DNA from 3 places in the Streptomyces sp. NPDC014656 genome. Region 3 is predicted to be linked to each of the others. Evidence: riboswitches for the same ligand, from Rfam matches in the RefSeq annotation. Region 3 holds a riboswitch; each other region holds the start of a gene.
The links. A riboswitch is a leader RNA that binds a small molecule or an ion and turns the genes downstream of it on or off. The one in region 3 is predicted to bind cyclic di-AMP.

Region 1: another riboswitch for cyclic di-AMP. It lies ahead of ACF1ED_RS01410 (peptidoglycan DD-metalloendopeptidase family protein); the one in region 3 lies ahead of ACF1ED_RS28665 (M23 family metallopeptidase).
Region 2: another riboswitch for cyclic di-AMP. It lies ahead of ACF1ED_RS09770 (transglycosylase SLT domain-containing protein); the one in region 3 lies ahead of ACF1ED_RS28665 (M23 family metallopeptidase).

Annotation. Positions count from the first base shown of each region.
Region 1 covers NZ_JBIBZN010000001.1:278,678-283,437, reverse strand. Annotated here, with positions in the region: gene ACF1ED_RS01420 (STM4011 family radical SAM protein) at 1-400, shown strand, start outside; gene ACF1ED_RS01415 (SGNH/GDSL hydrolase family protein) at 387-1,199, opposite strand; gene ACF1ED_RS01410 (peptidoglycan DD-metalloendopeptidase family protein) at 1,359-2,333, opposite strand; cyclic di-AMP (ydaO/yuaA leader) riboswitch at 2,338-2,495, opposite strand; gene ACF1ED_RS01405 (tyrosine-protein phosphatase) at 2,887-3,708, shown strand; gene ACF1ED_RS01400 (DUF6126 family protein) at 3,749-3,922, opposite strand; gene ACF1ED_RS01395 (helix-turn-helix domain-containing protein) at 3,943-4,572, opposite strand; gene ACF1ED_RS01390 (aspartate aminotransferase family protein) at 4,648-4,760, opposite strand, start outside.
Region 2 covers NZ_JBIBZN010000003.1:551,949-556,708, forward strand. Annotated here, with positions in the region: gene ACF1ED_RS09760 (phosphocholine-specific phospholipase C) at 1-1,667, shown strand, start outside; gene ACF1ED_RS09765 (hypothetical protein) at 1,686-2,285, opposite strand; cyclic di-AMP (ydaO/yuaA leader) riboswitch at 2,619-2,805, shown strand; gene ACF1ED_RS09770 (transglycosylase SLT domain-containing protein) at 2,810-3,703, shown strand; gene ACF1ED_RS09775 (phosphoribosyltransferase family protein) at 3,697-4,760, opposite strand, start outside.
Region 3 covers NZ_JBIBZN010000015.1:21,550-26,309, forward strand. Annotated here, with positions in the region: gene ACF1ED_RS28660 (aldo/keto reductase) at 1-120, opposite strand, end outside; gene ACF1ED_RS28665 (M23 family metallopeptidase) at 203-1,402, opposite strand; cyclic di-AMP (ydaO/yuaA leader) riboswitch at 1,414-1,565, opposite strand; gene ACF1ED_RS28670 (PP2C family protein-serine/threonine phosphatase) at 1,801-3,051, opposite strand; gene ACF1ED_RS28675 (MFS transporter) at 3,224-4,477, opposite strand; gene ACF1ED_RS28680 (PLP-dependent cysteine synthase family protein) at 4,474-4,760, opposite strand, start outside.

The DNA of each region.
Region 1 (4,760 bases), on a different contig from region 3:
GCGGGCCGCGCTGCCGGACCACGTCTACCTGTGGGTGAACGCCGCCGAGGGGCACGCGTACACCGACGCGGAGGCGGCGGCGTGGACCGGCCTCGATCCGCTCTTCCCCTACAGCCGCCGGCCGCACCGGTCGGCGGGGCTGCCCTGCCGGACCGGCGAGTCGGTGGTGTCGGTGGACGGCGAGGGGACGGTGCGGCGCTGCCACTTCGTCCGGGCCGAGCTGGGCAACCTGTACGACGGCTCGTACCGTGCCGCGCTGCGGCCCCGGGCCTGCCCCCTCGCCGTCTGCGACTGCCACATCGGCTACGTCCACCTGGAGTCGCTGCCGCTGTACGACGTCTTCGCCGGCGGGGTCCTGGAGCGGATCCCCGCCGGCCGGACGGACGCTACAGGGGCATGAGGTCGGGGCGCTTGGCCTCGACGTGGTCGCCGGAGCTCTCGCCGCGCAGCCGCCGCCCGATCCACGGCACCAGGTACTCGCGCGCCCAGTGGATGTCGTCGCGGCGGACCTCCAGCGGGCCCCGGGCGGGCAGCGGGGGCCACGCCTGGTCCGGGTCGGCCGGCACCGGCAGGCCGAGGACCTGGGCGGCGCGCAGCGCGACCCGGGTGTGGCCCTCGGGCGAGAGGTGCAGCCGGTCGTCGTCCCAGGCGCGCCGGTCCTGGACCGACCGCAGCGACCACAGGTCGAGGACCGGGCAGTCGTAGCGGTCGGCGATGGCGCGGACGTGGGCCGTGTAGGTGGCGATCTTGCCGCGCAGGTGCTTGAGCACGGGCACGTCACGGGTGTCGAAGCCGGTGGTCACCATGACGGTGCCGACGGCGGAGGTGAGGTCCCGCACGGCCCGCTCGAAGCGCTCGGCGACGTCGTCGGGGTCGGTGCCGGGGCGGATGATGTCGTTGCCGCCCGCGCAGAAGGTGACCAGGTCGGGGGCGAGCTCCTTCGCCCGGGGGACCTGCTCGGCCACGATCTGGTCGAGGAGGCGGCCGCGGACCGCCAGGTTGGCGTAGCGGAACTCCTCGGGGTCCGGCAGCTGGTCGGCGAGGAGCACCGCGAAGCGGTCCGCCCAGCCGACGTAGGTCCCGTCGGGTCCCGGGTCTCCGACGCCCTCGGTGAAGCTGTCACCGATCGCCGCGTACGACCCGAATCCCCCGACCGCCCCGAACACGTTCTCGTCTGTTGCTCTCGAATCGTCTGCCACGAAAGCACATCCTTCCTTTTCGGATGTGACCTACGCGACCGTAAGGAAGGGTTGACGGCAGGTGACATATGCCACCGATAAAGAATTTGCCAAGCCGGAATAGGGCGAAGGCCCGGCACCAGGGTGCCGGGCCTTCGGACGGCCGTGGGGCCGGACGGGTCAGATCGAGACGCCGTGCTGGCGCAGGTAGGCCAGCGGGTCGATGTCCGCGCCGTAGCTCGGCGAGGTGCGGATCTCGAAGTGCAGGTGCGGGCCGGTCGAGTTGCCGGTGGAGCCGGAGAGGCCGATCTGCTGGCCGCCGCTCACCGACTGGCCGGCGGAGACGGCCAGGGAGGAGAGGTGGGCGTACTGCGAGTAGTTGCCGTCGGCGTGCTTGATGACGACCTCGTTGCCGTAGGCGCCGCTCCAGCCGGCGGAGACGACCGTGCCGGCGCCGACGGCGCGGACGGTGGTGCCGGAGGAGGCGATGAAGTCGGCACCGGTGTGGTAGCCGGAGGACCACATGGAGCCGGAGGCGCGGTACGGCGTGGAGACGCCGCCGGAGACCGGGGCGACCCAGCCGGAGGAGGCGGCCTGCGCGGAGGAGCCGGAGGACTGGGCGGCGGCCGGGGCGGCGGCGCGCTCGGTGGAGCGCGAGGCGCGGGTCTGCTCGCCGGCGGGCGCGGCCTTCTTCGTGACCTTCGCCTTGGCCTTGGGAGCGGCCTGCGCGGGGGCGGCGGCCTTGGGGGCGGCGGCCTTGGCGGTGTTCTTGCCGCCGAGGGTGAGCTTCATGCCCGGGAGGATGAGCGAGGGGTCCTCGCCCACGACCCTGCGGTTGTCGGCGTAGAGCTTCTGCCAGCCGCCGTCGACGCCGTGGTCGGCGGCGATCTTGGACAGGTAGTCGCCGGCGACGACGGAGTACGTCGTCGGGGTGGCGGCCCGCGCGGCCGGCGCGGCGGCGGCCTGGGCCCGGACCTGCGCGGCGGCGGTCACCACGGCGCCGGAGGCGGCGGCCGGGGCGGCCTGCTCGGCGGCGTGGGCGCCGGTGGCGCCGATGAGCGGCAGGGCGACGACCGCGCCGCCGGTGCCGGCGGCGACGAGGCCACGGGTGAGGAGGGTGGACTTCTTGCGGCGGTGCTTACCGTTCGCGGGCATGGCGAATTCCTCTCCGGCGCCTGCGAGGTGAGCTGTCGGGTTCGGACTGGAGATGTCCGGCCGCGCGTCCACGCGGCTTCACCCCTAGCCGTCCTGCGTCGCGGGACCGGCGTACTTCCCTGGGTCCCCCGCTCCTGCCACGTCGGGATGGGATCGAATTCCGGGCGGTGGCAGGACTAGGCGGTCCGACCGGATTGACGGCGACGCTAGACGAGCGGGGTCGGCGCGAACAAGCCGCGGAATTCCCCGGGCATTCCGGGGCGATCTTCGGGCCCGGAATTCCGGTCACCCTCCGTCGATGACGATCCCTCGAATCCCTTTTCAGGGAGGGTGGTTGGACCGGGCGGTCGGGCACGATCCGTCACCTCTATGACCCTGCTCACGCACGGAATCCCATCTCCCCCTCAACCAGGGCGCCTTACGCCAAGTCACACGAATACGGACAGATCGCCCATTACCGGCCAGGGGGGTGCGCCGCGCCCCGCGCGCCGGGATGATTGCGGGGGGAACCGACCTCGTCCCGGTCCCCCGACACCTACCCCCAGGAGCATCCGTGACGCAGCAGTTGCCGCAGGTCCAGCCCCTCGAACCCGGCGAGCCCGAGCTCGCGGAGGTCCGCAACTTCCGGGACGTGGGCGGCCTGCCGACCACCGACGGGCGGACCGTCCGGCCCGGCGCCCTCTTCCGCAGCGGCCACCTCGCCGACGCCACCGAGTCCGACGCGGCCTTCCTCGCCGGCCTCGGCCTGCACACCATCTTCGACTTCCGCAACGCCGCGGACGCCAAGGTGGAGGGGCCGGACGTCGAGCTCCCGGGCGTACGGAACGTGAACATACCCCTGAGCGACCCGGCCGACGGCAAGGAGTTCTGGCGGATGGTCCGCGAGGGCGACCTCGACACGCTGCGGGGCCTGCTGGGCGACGGCAGGGCGGCGGAGCGGATGACCTCCTCGTACCGCCGGATGGTCGTGGAGCGGACCGCCGAGCACAGCCGGGTCCTGCACTCGCTGGCCGGGGAGTCCGTCCCCGCCCTGATGCACTGCGCGGCCGGCAAGGACCGCGCCGGGCTCTCGATCGCGATCACCCTGCTCGCGCTGGGCGTGGAGCGCGCGGCCATCGAGGCGGACTACGTGAAGTCCGACGCCCCCCACCGCCGCTACAAGGTGCGCCGCAGCCCCACCGCCCGGGACGCGATGACGCCCGAGGTGATGGAGCTGCTGAGCCCGCTCTTCGACGCGCGGGTGGAGTACCTGCGGGCCGCCTTCGAGACGATCGACGCGACCTGGGGCTCCGTCGACGCCTACCTCTCGGAGGGGCTGAAGCTGGCGCCCGGGACCCGCGAGCGGCTGCGGGAGCGGTTCCTCACCGAGGCGTGAGCCCGCGCGCCCCGGCCGCCGCCGGTCCCGGCCGCGGCGGCTACTGGTTCTGGCCGCCGAGCATGAAGAGCAGGTAGAGGAAACCGGCGAAGAGGTGACCGGCGATCAGGTAGGCGAAGAGGCGGAGCACCAGCCCCTTGGGGAACTTCCCCTCGCCGCGCTCTTCGCCGGTGACCGCTGCGGACTTCACGGACTTGACTGACTTCTCGGACATCTCGGCCAACCCTTCGGGGCTCAGCGGGGGTGCGGGGCGCCGCCGCCCAGGCACAGTTCGGCGGCGGGGCTCTGCAGGAGCGTGTGGACGAACAGCACCTCGGCGCCGGCGCGGCCGGCCGCGCCGATCCGGTGCGGGGTGAGCGAGTCGAAGTGCGCGCTGTCGCCGGGGTCGAGGAGGTGCACGGTCTCGCCGAGGGCGAGCCGGACCTGTCCTTCGAGGACGTGCAGCCACTCCTCGCCGGGGTGGACGCGCACGATGTCGGCCCGGGTGGCGTACGGCACGTGGACGCGCAGGCACTGCATGGCCCGGCCGGCGCCGCCGGCCTGCCGGTAGACCCAGCCGTCGGCCTCGACCGGATCGGAGCGGCCGGCCCGGATCACCGGGTCGCGTTCGGGCGGGGCCTCCCCGAGCAGCTCGGCGACCGTCGTACCGTAGATACGGGCGAGGGCCAGCAGCATCGGCAGCGAGGGCTGCCGGTTGCCGGTCTCCAGGCGCGAGAGGTGCGCCGGGGAGAGTCCGGCCCGCTGGGCGGCCGCCTCCAGGGTGAGCCCCCGGCGCCGGCGCAGGGCCCGCAGCTGCGGGGCGACGTCCGGCATGGCGTCGGGAGCGGCGGTTTCCGGGGCGGAGCCCCGGGGGACGTGGTCCATGGGTCCATTCCGCCAGGAACGTGCCTCTGGGGCAAGTTTCTTGCCCCAGAGGCAAAAACCGCGGCGGGCGGCGGCTCAGCGCTGCGCGACCGCCTGCTTGACCAGCGTCTTCCCGAAGTCCCAGAGCAGCCCGCCCCCGCCGTGGGCGTCCTCCATGACCGCCGTGAAGGCGGTGACGAAGCGGTCCA
Region 2 (4,760 bases), on a different contig from region 3:
GCTGGACCTCCCAGCACGCCGCCTGGAACAAGGGCCGGCTCGACAACTGGGTGACGGGCGTGGGCAACACCCGCACGCTGGGCCACCTGGACCGCGAGGACATCCCCTTCCACCACGCGCTCGCCGACCACTACACGGTCTGCGACGCGTACTTCTGCTCGGCGCTCAGCGCCACCGGACCGAACCGCACCTTCCTGTGGAGCGGGAGGATCGACGCCTCCAGCAAGGACGGCGGGGACGAGTCGGGCCTGACCTGGGAGACGTACGCGGAGGCGCTCCAGCGGGCCGGGGTGAGCTGGAAGGTCTACCAGAACGCCCAGGACAACTACGGCGACAACGGCCTCGCCTACTTCAAGAGGTTCGCCGACGCCCGGCCCGGCGACCCGCTGCACGACCGGGGCATGGCCTCGGTCCCGAAGGTCACCGGCTCGACCCCGGACGACATCGCCGCCGCGATCCGCGCCGACGTCCTCGCCGGGACGCTGCCGCGGGTGTCGTGGGTGGTGGCGAACGAGGCGTTCTCCGAGCACCCGTACGCCCCTCCCGGCGACGGCGCCCACTTCGTCGACCTGGTCTACCGCGCCCTGACGGCGAACCCCGAGGTCTTCGACTCGACCGTGATGATCCTCAACTACGACGAGAACGACGGCTTCTTCGACCACGTGCCGCCGCCCGTCGCCCCGCCCGGCACCCCGGGCGAGTACCTCGACGGCGCACCGATCGGCCTGGGCTTCCGGGTCCCCATGCTGGTCATGTCGCCGTGGACGCGCGGCGGCTGGGTCAGCTCGGAGGTCTTCGACCACACCTCGGTGCTCCGCTTCCTGGAGACCTGGACCGCCGCCCTCGGCACCCCGGCGGCCTGCCCGAACATCAGCGCCTGGCGGCGGAAGGTGACCGGCGACCTCACCGGCGTCTTCGACTTCGCCCATCCGGTGTACGGGGTCCCCGCCGGCCTCCCGTCGACGGCGAAGGTCATCGGCATGTCCACCTGCGGCCCGCTCCCTAACCCCGTGCCGCAGAACAACGCGCTGCCCGTCCAGGAGTCCGGCACCCGCCCGGCGCGGGCCCTGCCCTACCAGCCGAACGGCAACCTCGACCGCTTCGAGTTCGGCGCGGCGGGCAAGATCCTCGCCTGGTTCTCCATGACCAACCAGGGCCCGCAGGCCCGGCGGGCCGCCCACTTCTCGATCCACCCGCACCAGCACCGGGACACCGCGGCCTGGCAGTACACGGTCGACCCCGGGGCCACCGCCACCGACTACTTCAACATCGGACTCGGTTCGGGCTCGGGGAAGTACGACCTGTCGATGATGGGCCCGAACCGCTTCCTGCGCCGGTTCGTCGGCGACGCCTCCAAGGCCGGCAGGGCGATCGAGGTGGCGGCGCGCTTCGCCGCCGGACCCGGCACCGGGAAGACGGCGATCTGGTTCGCGCTGACCAACGCCTCCGCCGGTCCGGTCACCTTCACCATCCGCTCCGACGCCTACCGCGCGGACGGTCCGTGGACGTACACCGTCCCGGCGGGCTCCACCCGCGAGGACCACTTCGACGCGGTGGCGCACCAGGACGGCTGGTACGACTTCACGATCCTGGCCGACGTCGACGGCACCTGGTCGCGCCGCTACACCGGCCACATCGAGACGGGGGCGCCGAGCGTCACCGGCTGACCGCTCCGGCGCGCGCCCTCACCGCCCGGCCAGGGCCGCGCGCCGGATCGTGGCGTCGAGGAGCCCGAGCGCGTCCTGGGCGGTGCGGCCCGGGGCGCGGTTCCAGGGGCCGATGAGCCCGTGCCACCCGCGGGACCTCAGCTCGGCCATGATCCAGGCGCCGGCCTCGTTCATGGTGGACGCGCTGCCGTGGCCGAGCCGGTGGGCGGCGAGCAGGGCGCCGCAGAGACACCGGGCGCCCCGCGCGTCGCGCAGCTTGTACGGCGTGTTCTGCCAGCCCCATTCGGTCAGCACCCGGCGGGCGTAGGCCAGGTGGACGGAGGGGCGCACGTCGGAGCGGCCGATCCCGCGCCAGACGTGCAGCCGGTCCGGGAGGACGGCCCCGATCCGGCCGGGCAGGGGGCGCTCGGCGGGCGGGACCGGAGGCAGCGCGCCGAGCGCGTCGGCGACCAGCCGGTCCACGGGGACGGTGAGCAGGCTCCGCCACGCCTCGGGGGCGGGAGCGGGCGGCGGCGGGAGCGCGGACGGGAGCAGGTGCTCCCGGGCGGCGCTCTCGTAGAGGCGGGCCGCCTCCCGGTCGAGCGCGTCGGGGTCGCGCAGCAGGGCAGGGGATGACATTCCCCCATCATGAGCAGGAAATGTCTGGTTTGCGACTTATGTACCGCTCGTGTCGACCACCCCTTCCGTCGCGCGAGAATGATGCATTACGCCGCAGAATTCCCCGAAATGCATGAGCCGCCCTATTCGGACATTGCACACCTCGTGACGCGACTCACTTTCCCCCGGCCCGCGGCACTCCCCCTTCCAGCACGAGCCGTGTGCCGCAAGGGATTCCCCGGGGCGCACCGGAACGTTCGATCTTGAATTCCACCGATTCGATCTCCACCACCCCTTTTCCCGCGCATTCGCATCTTGTTCCCGCCCGCATTTCTCGCCTACGGTCACCTCCATTCGAGCGGATCGCCGAATCCTGCCACCGCCCGAAAGACCTCCCATTTCACCCGACGGCAGGAGCGGGGGACCCACCACACCGCCGGTCCGGCGCCACCGGAACGGCTCGGGGTGAAGCCGCGTGCGCGCGGCCGGACAGCTCCAGTCCGAACCCGACAGCTCACCTCGCAGGCGCCGGAGAGGAAACCGCCATGGCCGCTCACGGCAAGCACCGCCGCCCCCGACGCCGCCCCGTCTCCCGAGGTCTCGCCTTCGCGGGCACCGGCGGAGTCGCCCTCGCCCTGCCGCTGGTCGTGCCCGCCGCGGCCGGCGCCGCACCCCTCCCCGAGTCCGCCGCGCCGGCCGCCGCCGTCGCCGCCCCGACCGTGCGGACCGCCGCCGTCACGAAGGCGCCTGCCGCTCCCGCCGCCACCCGCGCGTACACCGTGGTGAAGGGCGACTCGCTTTCCCTGATCGCCCACCGAAAGGGAATTCAGGGCGGCTGGCAGTCGCTTTACCAGGCGAACAGGACGGCCGTGGGTGACAATCCGTCACTCATTCACCCCGGTCTCGAACTGACGATTCGTCGGGATTCCGCGAAGGCCGCTCCGGCACCCGAGCGGACGGCACCGAAGAGCGCCGCGAAGCCCGCCTCCGCCGGTTCGGCCGAACGGGCGAGCCGCTCCTCCGCCCGCGCGGCGGTCCCCGCCGTGCAGACCCAGACCCAGACCCAGGCCCGGCCGGTCGCCGTCCGGGCCGCGGCCCCCGCCGCCGCCCCGCGGTACGGCGACAACCTCGACGGCTGGATCCGCGAGTCGCTGGACGTCATGGCCCGCTACGGCATCCCCGGCTCGTACGACGGCATCCTCCGCAACGTCATGCGCGAGTCCTCCGGCAACCCCCGCGCCGTCAACCTCTGGGACTCCAACGCCGCGAAGGGCACCCCCTCGAAGGGCCTGCTCCAGGTCATCGACCCGACGTTCTCGGCCTACCACGTGCCGGGCACCTCGCTCGACCCGTACGACCCGGTCGCGAACATCACCGCCGCCTGCAACTACGCGGCCGACCGGTACGGCTCCATCGACAACGTCAATGGCGCCTACTGATCCCGCCCGTTCGCGGCCGCCCCGAAGTGGCCGGTGAACCAGTCCGCGGCGAGCGCCGCCACCTCCTCCAGGGCCCCCGGCTCCTCGAAGAGGTGGCCGGCGCCCGGCACGACCTCCAGCCGGTTCTCGCAGCGCAGCAGCGCCCCGGCCCGCCGGTTGAGGTCCAGGACGAGCCCGTCGCTCCCGCCGACGACCAGCAGGGTCGGGGCCCGGACCTCAGCGAGCCGCTCCCCCGCCAGATCCGGCCGGCCGCCCCGGGACACCACGGCGGCCACGTCATCGCCCGGTTCCGCCGCCGCCCACAACGCGGCGGCGGCGCCCGTACTCGCCCCGAAGTAGCCGCGCGGCAGGCCCCCGGTACCGGACCACCCGGCCGACCAGGCGGCGGCGCGGCCGAGCCGCCCGGCGAGCAGCGGGGTGTCGAAGACCCGCGCCCTGTCGGCGGCCTCGGCCTCCGTGAGCAGGTCGAAGAGGAGCGTCCCCAGCCCCGCCCGGTTCAGGGCCTCGGCCACCGCGCGGTTCCGGGGGCTGTGCCGGCCGCTGCCGCTGCCGTGCGCGAAGAGGACGAGCCCGGCCGCCCCGTCGGGCAGCGCCAGGTCACCCGGCAGCACCGGTCCGCCGGCCGGGATCCGCACCGCCGTGTGCCGGACCACCGGGCCGTGCGCCGCCCGGCTCCGGTCGAGCCGGTCCACCACCTCGGCGTCCGGCGTCTGCCCGAACTCGCGGTAGAACTGCCCGACCGCGTGGAACCCCTCCGGGGTGTGGACGGCGACCGTCTCGTCGGCCTCGCCCCCGAGCCGGTCCGTCCAGCCGTACGGCGCCACCGGCACCGCCAGCACGATCCGGGCCGCGCCCCCCGCGCGCACCGCGCGGCAGGCGGCCAGCGCGGTCGCGCCGGTGGCGAGCCCGTCGTCGACGACCACCACCGTCCGCCCCTCCAGCGGCACCGGCCGACGGCTGCCCCGGTAGAGCCGGGCCCGCTCGGCCAGGACGGCCCGCTCCCGCTCCTCGACCGCCGCCAGGTCCCGCTCGGCCACGCCCGCGTCCGCCACGATCC
Region 3 (4,760 bases):
GGCGTCGAGGACGGCGAAGGACCGCTCCTCGTCGGCGCTCCAGCCGAAGACGTTGCCGCCGAGGGCGAGCGGGAAGACGCGCAGGTCGGAAGTGCCCAGCGGGCGCAGGGGTGAGGTCATGACGACCCCAACCACCTGCGCCGCCGGGCGTATTCCGGTCGGGGAGCCTGAACCCCGGCCGGAAGAACTCCACGGTTCGGGGTCAGACGGACAGGCCCTTGGAACGCAGCCACTCCGCCGGGTCGATGCCCGAGCCGTCGGGGGTGTGGACCTCCATGTGGAGGTGCGGGCCGGTGACGTTGCCGGTGGCGCCGACGCGGCCGATGGTCTCGCCGGTGGTGACGGTCTGGCCGGCGGCGACGGTCATCGAGGAGAGGTGGCAGTACCAGACCTCGGTGCCGTCCTCCAGCTCCAGGACGATGCGGTAGCCGTACGAGCCGGACCAGCCCGCCGACTTGATCGTGCCGCCGTGCACCGCCTTGAGCGGGGTGCCGGTGGGCGCGGCGAAGTCGAGGCCGGTGTGGTAGCCGGAGGACCACATCGAACCGGACTGCATGTAGGTCGAGGTGAGCGTGTACGAGGAGAGCGGCATGGAGTAGCTGGCGGCCAGCTTGGCGAGCCGCTCGGCCTCCGCCTTCTCGGCGGCGATGCGCTCGGCCTCGGCCTTCTCGGCGGCGAGCCGCTCCGCCTCCGCCTTGGCCTTCGCCTCGGCCTCGGCCTTCGCGGCGGCGTCCGCCTGGGCCTTGGCGTCGGCGGCGGCCTTCTCCGCGGCGGCCTTCTCGGCGGCCAGCTTCTCGGCGGCGACGGCGGCCTGCTGCTGCTGTTCGGCCTGCTGGAGGATGCGGGCGCGCAGGGCCTCGCCGGCGTCGGCGGCGGAGGCGGTGCGCTCCTCCGTGGCGGTGGCCGCGCCGGCGGCGGTGTCGGCCGGGGCGTTGTACGTGATCGAGGTCAGCGGCTTCGCGGCGGCGCCGCCCGCCGCGACCGGCGCGGAGTCCCGCGCCGGGGCGGTCTCCTCGTCGTCGCCGAGGAGGTCGCCGAAGCCCGGCAGGTCGTGGGCGTCCGGCAGGCCCAGGTCGGGGAGGTCCGGGAGCGAGATCGCGACCGGGGGCTTCTCCTGCGCGGTGGCGAGGCCGCCCGCGCCGACGGCGGCGATGACGCCGACGCCGAGGACGGTGGAGGAGCGGGCGAAGTTGGAGCGCTGCTTCACGACGCGGTGCCGGCCGCCGGAGCGGTTCTCGGCGCGCAGGGAGCCCTCGGTCGGGTTCCACTCGCCGGGCGCGGGGGTGAAGGAGGCGGTGTCGTACGCGTCCGGCGCGAAGCCGTCCGGGTCGTCCGCTCCGACGGCACCCGGGCCGCCGAACGGTTCGAAGGGGGCACCGGGTACGGGGGTGTTGGACGCCACGGAGGCGCGCTCCTTTCCTTCCTTCTCGCCTACCGGGTTAGCTGACGGGTTCGGAGCAGGAAGGTCTCCTACGGGCGTGTTCGCACGGGGGGTGTGCGAGGGGCCCGATTCACCCCAAGGGTTGGTTCCCCGGTTCCCTTGCGGGATTCGGCGCGTGCGCACGGAGCCGTCTCTTGCGACGGCTGGGACGACCGCGCTGCGTTATCGAACGTTAATAGACACGACGGTCCGATTCCAAGCCGTTCCCCTTGATCATTCATTGAATTGGCAGGAATTCGCCCGAGTTGAGCCCCCTTCAGTGAGGCACGGCCAAACCCGCCGGATCTGACGTTATGTCAATTGTTATCTCTGCGGCACCTGGTGACCACACACGGTGACGGCGCTCTCCCGGGCCCCGGTCAGTGGGGCGCCGGCCCCGGCGGCACCACCGGCATCGTCCGCCGCCGCTCCGGCGCCCCGGCCGCCGGCCGGCTCACCGCGAGCAGCGCCATGTCGTCCGTCGAACCGCCGCCGGTGTGCCGCCGCACGTCGTCCACGAGCGCGTCGAGCAGCTCCTCCGGCCCCGGGAAGACCGCCCCCGCGAGCCGGGCCGCCGGATCGTAGAAGACGCCGTGCCCGTCCCGCGCCTCCGACAGGCCGTCCGTGTAGAAGAGCAGCGTCGCGCCCGGCGGGTACGGCCGCTCGTCGGCCCGGTCCGGCCAGACCGACAGCTCCCCCATCCCGAGCGGCAGCGCCGGCTCGGCCGGCTCGGCCGCCTCCAGGCGCCCGTCCCCGTACAGCAGCAGCGGCGGCGGGTGCCCCCGGTTCACGATCCGTACGACCCCGCCCTCGCGCGGGACCTCGGCGATCACCGCCGTCGTGAACCCCTCGAAGGCGTCGAGCCCCTCGCGCCGGGTCCCCTCCCGCGTGAGGGCCCGCTCGAGCCGCTGCGCCACCCCCTCCAGGGTCGCCTCCTGCTCGGCGGCCTCCCGGAAGGAGCCGATGACCACGGCCACCGCCTCCACCGCGTCCATCCCCTTGCCCCGCACGTCCCCGACCACCAGGCGCACCCCGTAGGGGGTGTCCTGCACCGCGAACAGGTCGCCGCCGATGAACGCGTCCGCCTGCGCCGCCTCGTACCGCGCCGCGCACTGCAGCCCCGCGATCCGCTCCGCCGGCATCGGCAGCACCGCCCGCTGCGCCGCCTCCGCGATCACCCGCGCCGAGGCGAGCCGCTCCCCGCTGCGCCGCACCACCAGGTTGACCAGCATCGCCAGCGCCGAGACGGTCACCACCGTCAGGGTCTCGGTGAGCGAGGGCACGTCGGAGAGCGTCCGGTTGTAGGCGTGCAGCCCGACCGATGCGAGGATCGCCGCGATCCCGGTCAGCAGGGTCGTGAGCCGGGAGAAGAACGGCGCGGCGATCAGCGGGGCGGCGGAGAAGAGCGGCGCCGCCGTGTAGGCGGGTGGGGTGAGCAGGTCGAAGACCACCCCGCCCACGATGATCAGCGGCGGCAGCGCCCGCAGGAACCTCCGGGCGGCCCCGTAGGGGGCCGACGAGGGTTGCGGCTCGCGCCCGTAGAGCCCCTGGGGCACGGCGGAGCGGACGGCGCGACCGCCGGGCCGCTCGCCCCGCCGCCCACCGCCCGCCGCTCCCCGAGGCTGCGCCACCTGAGTACTCCTGACCGGTCGGGGCCCGCCACCGGGCCGTGCGGGCCGGGCCGGGACCCGCGACCGCACACCCTCCAGGGTCCCCGCCCCGGCGCCGGGCGGCGACCGGCGGGGGGCCGACCGGCGTACGCGAGCGGCGCGCGGACGGGTCCGGCGCCGTGGCCGCCCCCGCTCACTCCGTACGGAGCCGCCCGCCCCTCCCCAGCGCCGCGACCGCCGCCGCGCAGCCCAGGCCGACGGCGCAGAGCGCCAGCCACGGCACCGCCGTCCAGCCCGTGACGTCGAGCAGCACGCCCGTACCGAGGTTCCCGAGGGTGATGCCGATCCCGCACACGGTGTTGTAGAGCCCGTAGTGGGTGGCCACCCAGCGCCCCCGGGAGAGGGCGACGACGGTGTCCATCTCGTACGGGTAGAGCACCGCGTTCGCCACCGCGAGGACCGCCGCGCACAGCAGCAGCGCCGGCGTGCCCCGGCCGAGCGCGGCCGGCAGCAGGAAGGCGCCGCCCATCAGCGCCAGGCCGAGGACGAGGCTCCGCTCGCGGGAGAGCCGGGCCGCGCACCAGGCGGTGATCCGCAGCTGCCCGGTGAGCGCGACGAGCGCGGAGACCACGAAGAGCGCGGTCGTCACGCCCGTGCCGCCCGCCGCGAGCGGCAGCGCCAGGTAGACCTGGAAGGAGAGGACGTACGAGCCGGTCATGGCGAGCGAGAAGAGCCAGAAGACCCGGTTGCCGAGGACGGTGCGCAGCTGGCCCCGGGTCCCGCCGTCCCCGCCGTCCCCGCCGTCCTTCCGCGGCGGCCGGCCGCCGCCCGCCGAGGCGGGCAGGTGCCGCAGCTGGACGAGGGTCAGCCCCAGGAAGAGCAGGGCCGCGACCAGGCACGTCAGCCGGAACGACACCCCGGTGAGCGCCACCCCGGCCAGCGGGCCGAGCAGGATGCCCGCCTGGTAGTAGGCGTTGAACAGCGCGAAGGCCTCCACCCGGCGCTCCTCCCCCGCCTCCGCCGCCAGGCACGCGCGGACGGCCGGGTTGAAGAGCGCGCCCGCGAGGCCGGTGGCGAGCGAGGCGGCGATCAGGAACGGCAGCGACTGGGCGAAGGCGAGCGCCCCGAAGCCGACGGTCCGCAGCGCGCAGCCGGCCACGATGAGCGGCTTGAAGCCGAGCCGGTCGGCGAGCGCCCCGCCGACGAGGAACATGCCCTGCTGGGAGAGGTTCCGGACGCCGAGGACGAGCCCGACCGCCCAGGCCGCCATGCCGAGCCCGCCGGACAGATGGGCGGCCAGGTAGGGCATCAGCATGTAGAAGCCGAGGTTGATGGTGAGCTGGTTGAGGAAGAGGAGCCGGACGGCCGGGTCGAAGCTGCGGCTCCGCTTCCACGGCCCGCCGGACGGCGGGACGGTCCCGGCCGTGGTGCCCGTGGTGGTGCTCAACGCGCCGCCCCCGCCCACCGGTCGGCCGCCGTCCGGTCCAGGACCCTGCGGGTCCAGGCCTCGACGCCCTCCGGCCCCGCGTAGGCGGCCGGTTCGTCGCGCACGGGTCCGTCGAGGAGGCCGTGGGCGGCGCAGTACGCGTCGTTGAAGACGGTGTCGAAGTAGCGCTGCGGGCCGTCGGGGAAGACGGCCGCGATCCGGGTCCCCCGCGGGCGGGTGCGGGCCAGCCAGCCGGCCACGAGGGCGACCGCGCCGACGCTCCAGCCGCCGGTGGCGTACTGGC